Regions from separate parts of the Streptomyces yaizuensis genome, predicted to be linked through region 2. Evidence: riboswitches for the same ligand, from Rfam matches in the RefSeq annotation. Region 2 holds a riboswitch; each other region holds the start of a gene.

Region 1 (2,258 bases), on a different contig from region 2:
GGTTGGCGGCGAGTTCGCCGGCGATGGCGTCGGTGCCCCGGGCGAGGCCCTTGGCGAGGGTGGCGATCTCGGCGGTCTTCTGCCGGGCGAAGGCCAGCCAGCGGACGATCTGCGGGTCGACGTCCCGTTCGAGCGCGGCGTCGAGGGGGACGTGCAGCAGCGAGGAGGAAGAGGCGACATCGACCCGGTCCGCGAGACCGAGCAGGGTGCCGAGGGTGGCCAGCGACTTCTCCAGGTCGTTGACCCAGATGTTCCGTCCGTTGACGACACCGGCGACCAGGCGCTTGCCGGGCAGCCCGCCGACGGCGGCCAGCTTCTCCAGGTTGACGGCGGCCGACTCGGTGAAGTCCAGCGCCAGGCCCTCCACGGGCGCCTTGGCCAGAACGGGCAGGGCCTCGCCGAGCTGGTCGAAGTAGGAGGCGACCAGCAGCCTGGGCCGGTCCGTGAGGCCGCCGAGGTCCCGGTAGGCGCGGGCGGCGGCGTTCAGCTCGGCCGGGGTGCGGTCCTGCACCAGGGCGGGCTCGTCCAGCTGGACCCACTCGGCACCCGCCGCGCGCAGATCGGCGAGGACCGACGCGTACACCGGGAGGAGCCGGTCCAGCAGGGTCAGCGGGTCGAAGTCCGCGGCCACGCCGGGGGCGGGCTTGGCGAGCAGGAGATAGGTGACGGGGCCGACGAGGACCGGGCGGGGGGTGTGCCCGAGCGCGAGGGCCTCGGTCAGCTCGCCGATCTGCTTGGCCGGATCGGCGCTGAAGACCGTGTCGGGGCCCAGCTCGGGCACCAGGTAGTGGTAGTTGGTGTCGAACCACTTGGTCATTTCCAGCGGGGCGACGTCCTGGGTGCCGCGGGCCATGGCGAAGTAGCCGTCCAGCGGGTCGGCGGCGACGGCCGCCCGGTGCCGCTCGGGGATCGCGCCGACCAGGACGGTGGTGTCGAGGACGTGGTCGTAGTACGAGAAGTCGCCGGTGGGGACCTCGTCGATCCCGGCGTCGGCCAGCTCCCGCCAGTTCCGCTCGCGCAGTTCGGCGGCGGTGGCGGTCAGGGCGTCGGCGGTGACACGGCCCTTCCAGTAGCCCTCGATGGCCTTCTTGAGTTCCCGGTTCTGTCCCTGGCGGGGGTAGCCGTACACGGTGGACCGTGCTGCCGCGGCTGCGGACTTCGATGTCACGGAGATCTCCTTCGCGAGATGAATCCCTGAGATCCCGGGGACGGGACGCGAGCGCGAAGGGGTGACGAACCGGGCGGACCCGGGCCGCGCGCGGCATGGCGCGGTCCTCCGCTCGGTATGGTCGCCGACCCGCCCACGAGGTCACCGGGATATCCGCACACGAAACGGTCCGTGTACGGGCAACGGGCAGGTCTTCGGACTTGCGGGCACACCCACCGGAGCCTTCCGGCGGACACCTACTGGCCGTCGCTTCCCAGACCCGTCCCGGGTCCAGTGCGTATGACGGCGGTCGTTCCCACTCACCGCTGCGGGGCAGTCCCGGATTCCCACCGGGTTCCCTCTTACGACGCGCCTGCCTGGCGGGCAGGGCGAACCAGTTGCCCGGTCAGACTAGGCCCCCGCCCGGTCGGTGGGTAGTCGTTTCCACATTCCGGACGGTGAGTCGGGACACGTGGGCGTCCCGTGCGGCACCGGGATCCCGCCACCGGGCCCCGCCGGCGGCGGTGCGGGCGGCAGCGCCCCGCGCGGGCCGGTGCGGGCGCCCGCCGAAGCTCCGGCCCCGGCCATGACCCATCGTCACCAACCGTTCACGGCGGTGGGATCTGGTCATCCTCGGCCGCTGTCCTGCGGGGGTCTGGTTCACCGCGGGCGCTCTTCGTACGCTCTGGGTCGCCGTCCGGCCGGGTCGCGGCGCGCTCGCTCGTTCGGGCGACGGCCGCCTGAGGTGAACCGCGCGATCACGCTCGTCCTGTCCGCAGTCCGATTGCCCCGCGTCCCGCACCGGACCGCCGCCGGGACAGGACGGACGGAGGGGGCAGGGGCGGCGGAGCGGACCGACCGACAGCCGCGGAGCTGAGACACCGGGAAGGGGCCGCCATGGGCGGGGACGGAGACCAGGACCACCGCCACCGGGCCCGTACCGGAAGCTGGGAGTGGCACGGCCACCGCGCCCGTCCCGGGAAACCCGGCCGGCTCCACCCGGGCCGCGCCGGGGACCGCGACGAACCCGGCACGCCGGACGGGGCCGCGCGGGCCCTCCGCACACCCGCCCGACTCCTCCCCACGGCGGCGGTCGCAGGCCTCGACCCGG
Region 2 (2,258 bases):
GCGCCCGCGAAGGCGGCCTCCACGGGGCCCGCGTTCGGGCTGGGGTGCCGGTGGGCGTCCGCGCGCCAGGCCCGTACCGCCCCCCGGGGGTCGCCCCCGGCGGCCACGGCGAGCACGGCCGTCAGCCGGGCACCCGGCCAGCCTGCGAGATCGTCCAGCCGGGCGGAGGCCCAGCCGAACCGCAGATGGCGTGGTGAACGGTGGCCGACCATCGCGTCCAGGGTGTTCACCGCGCGGAACGCGGCGAGGCCCGGCACCCCCGCGAGCGCCCCCCACACCAGCGCGCCGACCACGGCGTCGGAGGTGTTCTCGGCGACGGATTCGACCACGGCACGGGCGATGCCCGCCTCGTCCAGGGCGTGCGGATCACGGCCGCACAGATGGGGCAGGCGCTCCCGGGCCCGCTCGGTGTCACCGGCCGCGAGAGCGGCGCCGACGGCCCGCGCCTCCCGGCCCAGCGAGGTGCCGCCGACGACGGCCCACGTGGTGGCGGCGGTCAGGGCCACACCGAGCGCGGGGCTGCGGCGCGCACCCCGGGCGAGCAGGGCCGCCCCGGCGGCCGTACCACCGGCGCAGACGGCCGTGTGTAGGGCTCCCCAGCCCCGGTGGTCGTGCCAGAGCAGCCGCTCGACGGCGGTCGCGGCCCGTCCGAAGGCGGCGACGGGGTGGCCCCGGCGGGGATCGCCGAACAGCAGATCCCCCAGCAGCCCGGCGGTGGCACCGCAGACGAAGACACGGTCGGCCCGCACGGCCTCAGGCACCGCTTCCGGGCCGGGGTACGGGGGCGGGCGGTACGACGGGGGGCGGGGCGCAGCCGCGGCCGGGCATGGCGATATGTCCTCACTCAGGGTGTCCGCGCCCTGGTTCGACGTGATCGGCGGCGAGAGTTCCTGGCTCCCGGGTCTCCCCGGTGACAGTGGCGGGACCGCGCCGGATTCGCACCGGCTTCCTCTGCTGCCGCCCAATGGCCCCGGCAGTCCACCACGCTGCGAGAACACCCGTCAACCTGCCGTTGACCTGCGGCGGGGGCAGTGTGCTCAGCCCCACACCCGGGCCGCCGGGGCATGCGGAACGGGCCGGACACCCCAGGGGGTGTCCGGCCCGTTCGTGTGGACGGCCGGTCAGACGACGATCAGGTAGATGCCGAAGCTGACCGCCACCAGGCAGAGCGTGAAGCAGAGGTAGGCGCCGGCCCGGGCGACGGCTGCCGAACCGCCGGCCTGCGAGGCCACCTCCTGCTTGCTGAGGCCGACGAGCCCCAGGACGAAGAGGCCCGCGATGGTCACGGTGGCGAGGAGGCTCACGCCGAAGACGGAGCCGAGTGCTACCCAGTCGATGTTCATGCTGATCTGTCCTTACACCGCGGCCGGGCTGGCCGGGCCGGATTCGGTGGCCGGGGCGGCCGGGGTCTTGTGCTCGTCCTGCGCGGGGATGATGCCGGCCGGCGGCGGGGTGACGGCGGCGATGGCGGCGGTGACCACGCCCTGCTCCGCCTCGGCGGCCTCGGTGGCCGCGGCGTCATCGGTCTCGTTGACGTTGGTGTGGTCGACGACCTGGCGGCGGGAGTAGATCCAGATCGCGACGGAGGAGCCGACGAGGAAGGCGGCCACGACGCCGACACCCCAGTCGCCCTGCTTGGTGACCAGCTCGGAGAGCGCGGCGACCAGACCGGCCGCGGGCAGGGTCAGACCCCAGGCGACGAACATCCGGGTGGCGGTCGACCAGCGGACGACGCCGCCCTTGCGGCCGAGGCCCGAGCCCATGACGGCGCCGGAGCAGGAGTGGGTGGTGGAGAGCGAGAAGCCCAGGTTGGACGAGGCCAGGATGACGCTCGCGGCGCTGGTCTGGGCGGCGAAGCCCTGCTGCGGCTGGAGGTCGGTCAGGCCCTTGCCCATGGTGCGGATGATGCGCCAGCCGCCCAGGTAGGTGCCCAGCGCGATCGCGACACCGGCGGAGACGATGACCCACAGGGGCGGGTTCGAGCCGGGGGCGAGCACATTGCCGGCGACCAGGGCCAGCGTGATGATGCCCATCGTCTTCTGGGCGTCGTTGGTGCCGTGGGCGAGCGAGACCAGGCCGGCGGAGGCGATCTGGCCCGCGCGGTAGCCCTTCGAGCTGGTCTTGTCGTCGATGTTCTTGCCGAGCTTGTAGGTCAGCTTCGCGGCGAGGTAACCACCGATGCCCGCGACCAGCGGGGCCGCGATGGCGGGGATGAGCACCTTGGTCACGACGGTGCCGCCGTTGACGCCGCTGATGCC
Region 3 (2,258 bases), on a different contig from region 2:
GCCCAGTGCCGCGTCGTGGCCGCCGGCCCGTTTCAGGGCCAGCGCGACGAGACCGGTGGCTCCCACCTCGCTCTCGCAGGACTCCCCGGGCCGGATGAGGGTGCCGGTGAACCCGCCGTCGTCGCACTGGAGGGCGAGGAGCCGGCCGACCGCGTGGACCGGTGGGGCGACCTTGCCGTTCGCCAGCGCGATCACGGCCATGGCCTGGCCGTCCGTCTGGCCGGTGGTGCGGAAGTCGCCCCGGGTGAGGCAGCCGGGCCCGGGCTCGGGGACATCGCCGATGCCGCTTCGGCAGACGTGCGCCATCAGATCGCCGAGGAGGTCGCGGCCCCCGAAGTCACGGGGGTCGCCGCCGGTCGCCTCCGCCACCAGGGCCAGCCGGGCGGCGGCGGTGGCGTCCGGGGGCTGCTCCGTCCCGGCCGGGTAGGCGTACGCCTCGGTGTGGGCGGGTCGCGCGAGGAACGCGGCGGCCCGCGCGGCGGCGGGGCTCTTGCGGTCGGCGGCGGCGAGGGCCAAGGCGGCCTCCGTGGTGAGCAGGAAGTCGGGCCCGCCGTCCGATGTCACCACCCGCTCGCCGTCCTTGAGGGTGCCGCCGACCCAGCGGACGGCGGCGGGTACGTCGACCGCGCCCGGCGGGACGGTGGGCCCGGAGGGTCCCGGGGAGCCGGTGGGCCCCGGGCCCGCGCCGCCCCGGACGTCGTCGGGGGTGAAGCGGGGCGCTCCGGTGGAGCCCCCGACGCCCGTGGCGCCGAACACCCAGGCGTCGACGTCACCGGGTTTGAGGTTCCGGGCCATCGCGCCGAGCGGGCTGTAGGTCCACTTCCGCTGCCCGGGAGCGGCGATCCAGTACGACCAGTAGGCGCTGGCCGGCGGGGTGAGGACGCAGTCCTCCCGGTCCGGAGTCGGATACGCCGTACCGGAGTTGAACGGTCCGTAGCCGATGCGGCAGATGAAGGCGGGGCCGTCGCGGACGGTGCCCGCGGTCGTGAAGCCCGCGTCGCGCAGCAGCTCGTACCCGGTGGTGGGGGTGAGGTCGCAGCCGCTCTCGACCGTACCGCCGAACGGCTTGAAGTCCACGGCGACGACGGCTCCCCCGGCGCACGGCCGGGCCGGCGCGGCCCGGGCCGGGGCCGGTTCTGTGAGGAACGTCACGGCCGCGCCGAACGTGAGCAGCCCGGCGAGGGCCATGGACAGCGGCCACCGCCCCGCTCCGGCCCCCCGTGCGCCCAGCGCTCCGGTCGCCCGCGTGCTCAGCTCTCCGGTCCCCACCGCGGTCCTCGTCTCTGCCGGGGCGGTCCGCGTGCGTGGCGAAACACCCCCGCGCGGCGGCCCGTCGGGGCGCCGGGGAGGCGGTGACGACCACGCCGTAGTCCGCGACGGCGTTTCCTCGCTCGGTACTCCGCTCGGCGCCAGGTGTTCCGGCTCGCCCGGGGCTTTCGCCGGTCCGGGCCTACGGTTGCGGGTCAGCGCCGGACTTCGACCGGCTTCCCCTGGTGCTGAGTGCTTGCTGAGTGCTTATCAGCCGAAAGGGAACACGGATTCGGTCAGGGCGTCAAGGATGCCTCTTCCGGCTCCGGTTGACGGACCTGGGTGAACGGTGGCGGGCCGCAGGTCACTGGGGTAGCGTCCAGGGCTGCCACATGGGGGAACCCGGTGAGAGTCCGGGGCTGACGCGCAGCGGTGTGGGGCGGCCGGCGACCGCTCCGAGCCCGAATGCCCATGGGGCGAGGCATATTTCAGGAAGCCGTACCACGCGATCCGGACGGCGGCCCCCGGCAGGCGGACCCACCCGGCGCACAGCCGGCGGCGGCCCGTGCGGGGACCGGCCGCGTCCACGATTCCAGGAGCTGGCCATGGACCGTCACCGCACCGCCCGCCGTCTTGTCCTCACGGCGCCCGCCGCGCTGGGCGCCTTCGTCCTCACCGTGCTGCCGGCCTCGGCCACGTCCACGCCCGCCCAGATCGCGACATCGAAGACGAACGGCGTCGCCTATCTGAAGTCCCTCCAGGCGGCGGACGGTTCCTACGCGGGGGCCGGGCTCTCCCACGAGTGGGCGTTCAGCGCGTTCGCCGCCACGGGTACGGCCGTCGTCGACGTGGCCCCGGGCGGCGACACGACGAAGAACGCCCGTACCGTCTACCGGAATCTGCTCTCCACCCCCGGCTGGCCCTCGGCCGCGCCGGTGGTCACCGACTACGAGCGGGCCGTCCTCAACGCGTACGCGGCGGGAATCGACCCGGCGCGGGTCTCGGCCTCC

Evidence for each region. Region 2 has a riboswitch for cobalamin ahead of SYYSPA8_RS30605 (cobalamin biosynthesis protein). Riboswitches for the same ligand answer to the same signal wherever they lie in the genome.
Region 1: another riboswitch for cobalamin. It lies ahead of metE (5-methyltetrahydropteroyltriglutamate--homocysteine S-methyltransferase); the one in region 2 lies ahead of SYYSPA8_RS30605 (cobalamin biosynthesis protein).
Region 3: another riboswitch for cobalamin. It lies ahead of SYYSPA8_RS02265 (prenyltransferase/squalene oxidase repeat-containing protein); the one in region 2 lies ahead of SYYSPA8_RS30605 (cobalamin biosynthesis protein).

What each region holds. Positions count from the first base shown of each region.
Region 1 covers NZ_BSBI01000001.1:595,766-598,023, reverse strand. The annotation lists gene metE (5-methyltetrahydropteroyltriglutamate--homocysteine S-methyltransferase) at 1-1,168, opposite strand, end outside; cobalamin riboswitch at 1,337-1,561, opposite strand; gene SYYSPA8_RS02175 (hypothetical protein) at 2,045-2,258, shown strand, end outside.
Region 2 covers NZ_BSBI01000015.1:193,468-195,725, forward strand. The annotation lists gene SYYSPA8_RS30605 (cobalamin biosynthesis protein) at 1-749, opposite strand, end outside; cobalamin riboswitch at 866-998, opposite strand; gene SYYSPA8_RS30610 (hypothetical protein) at 1,122-1,343, opposite strand; gene SYYSPA8_RS30615 (inorganic phosphate transporter) at 1,356-2,258, opposite strand, start outside.
Region 3 covers NZ_BSBI01000001.1:613,831-616,088, reverse strand. The annotation lists gene SYYSPA8_RS02265 (prenyltransferase/squalene oxidase repeat-containing protein) at 1-1,188, opposite strand, end outside; cobalamin riboswitch at 1,392-1,541, opposite strand; cobalamin riboswitch at 1,645-1,718, shown strand; gene SYYSPA8_RS02260 (prenyltransferase/squalene oxidase repeat-containing protein) at 1,854-2,258, shown strand, end outside.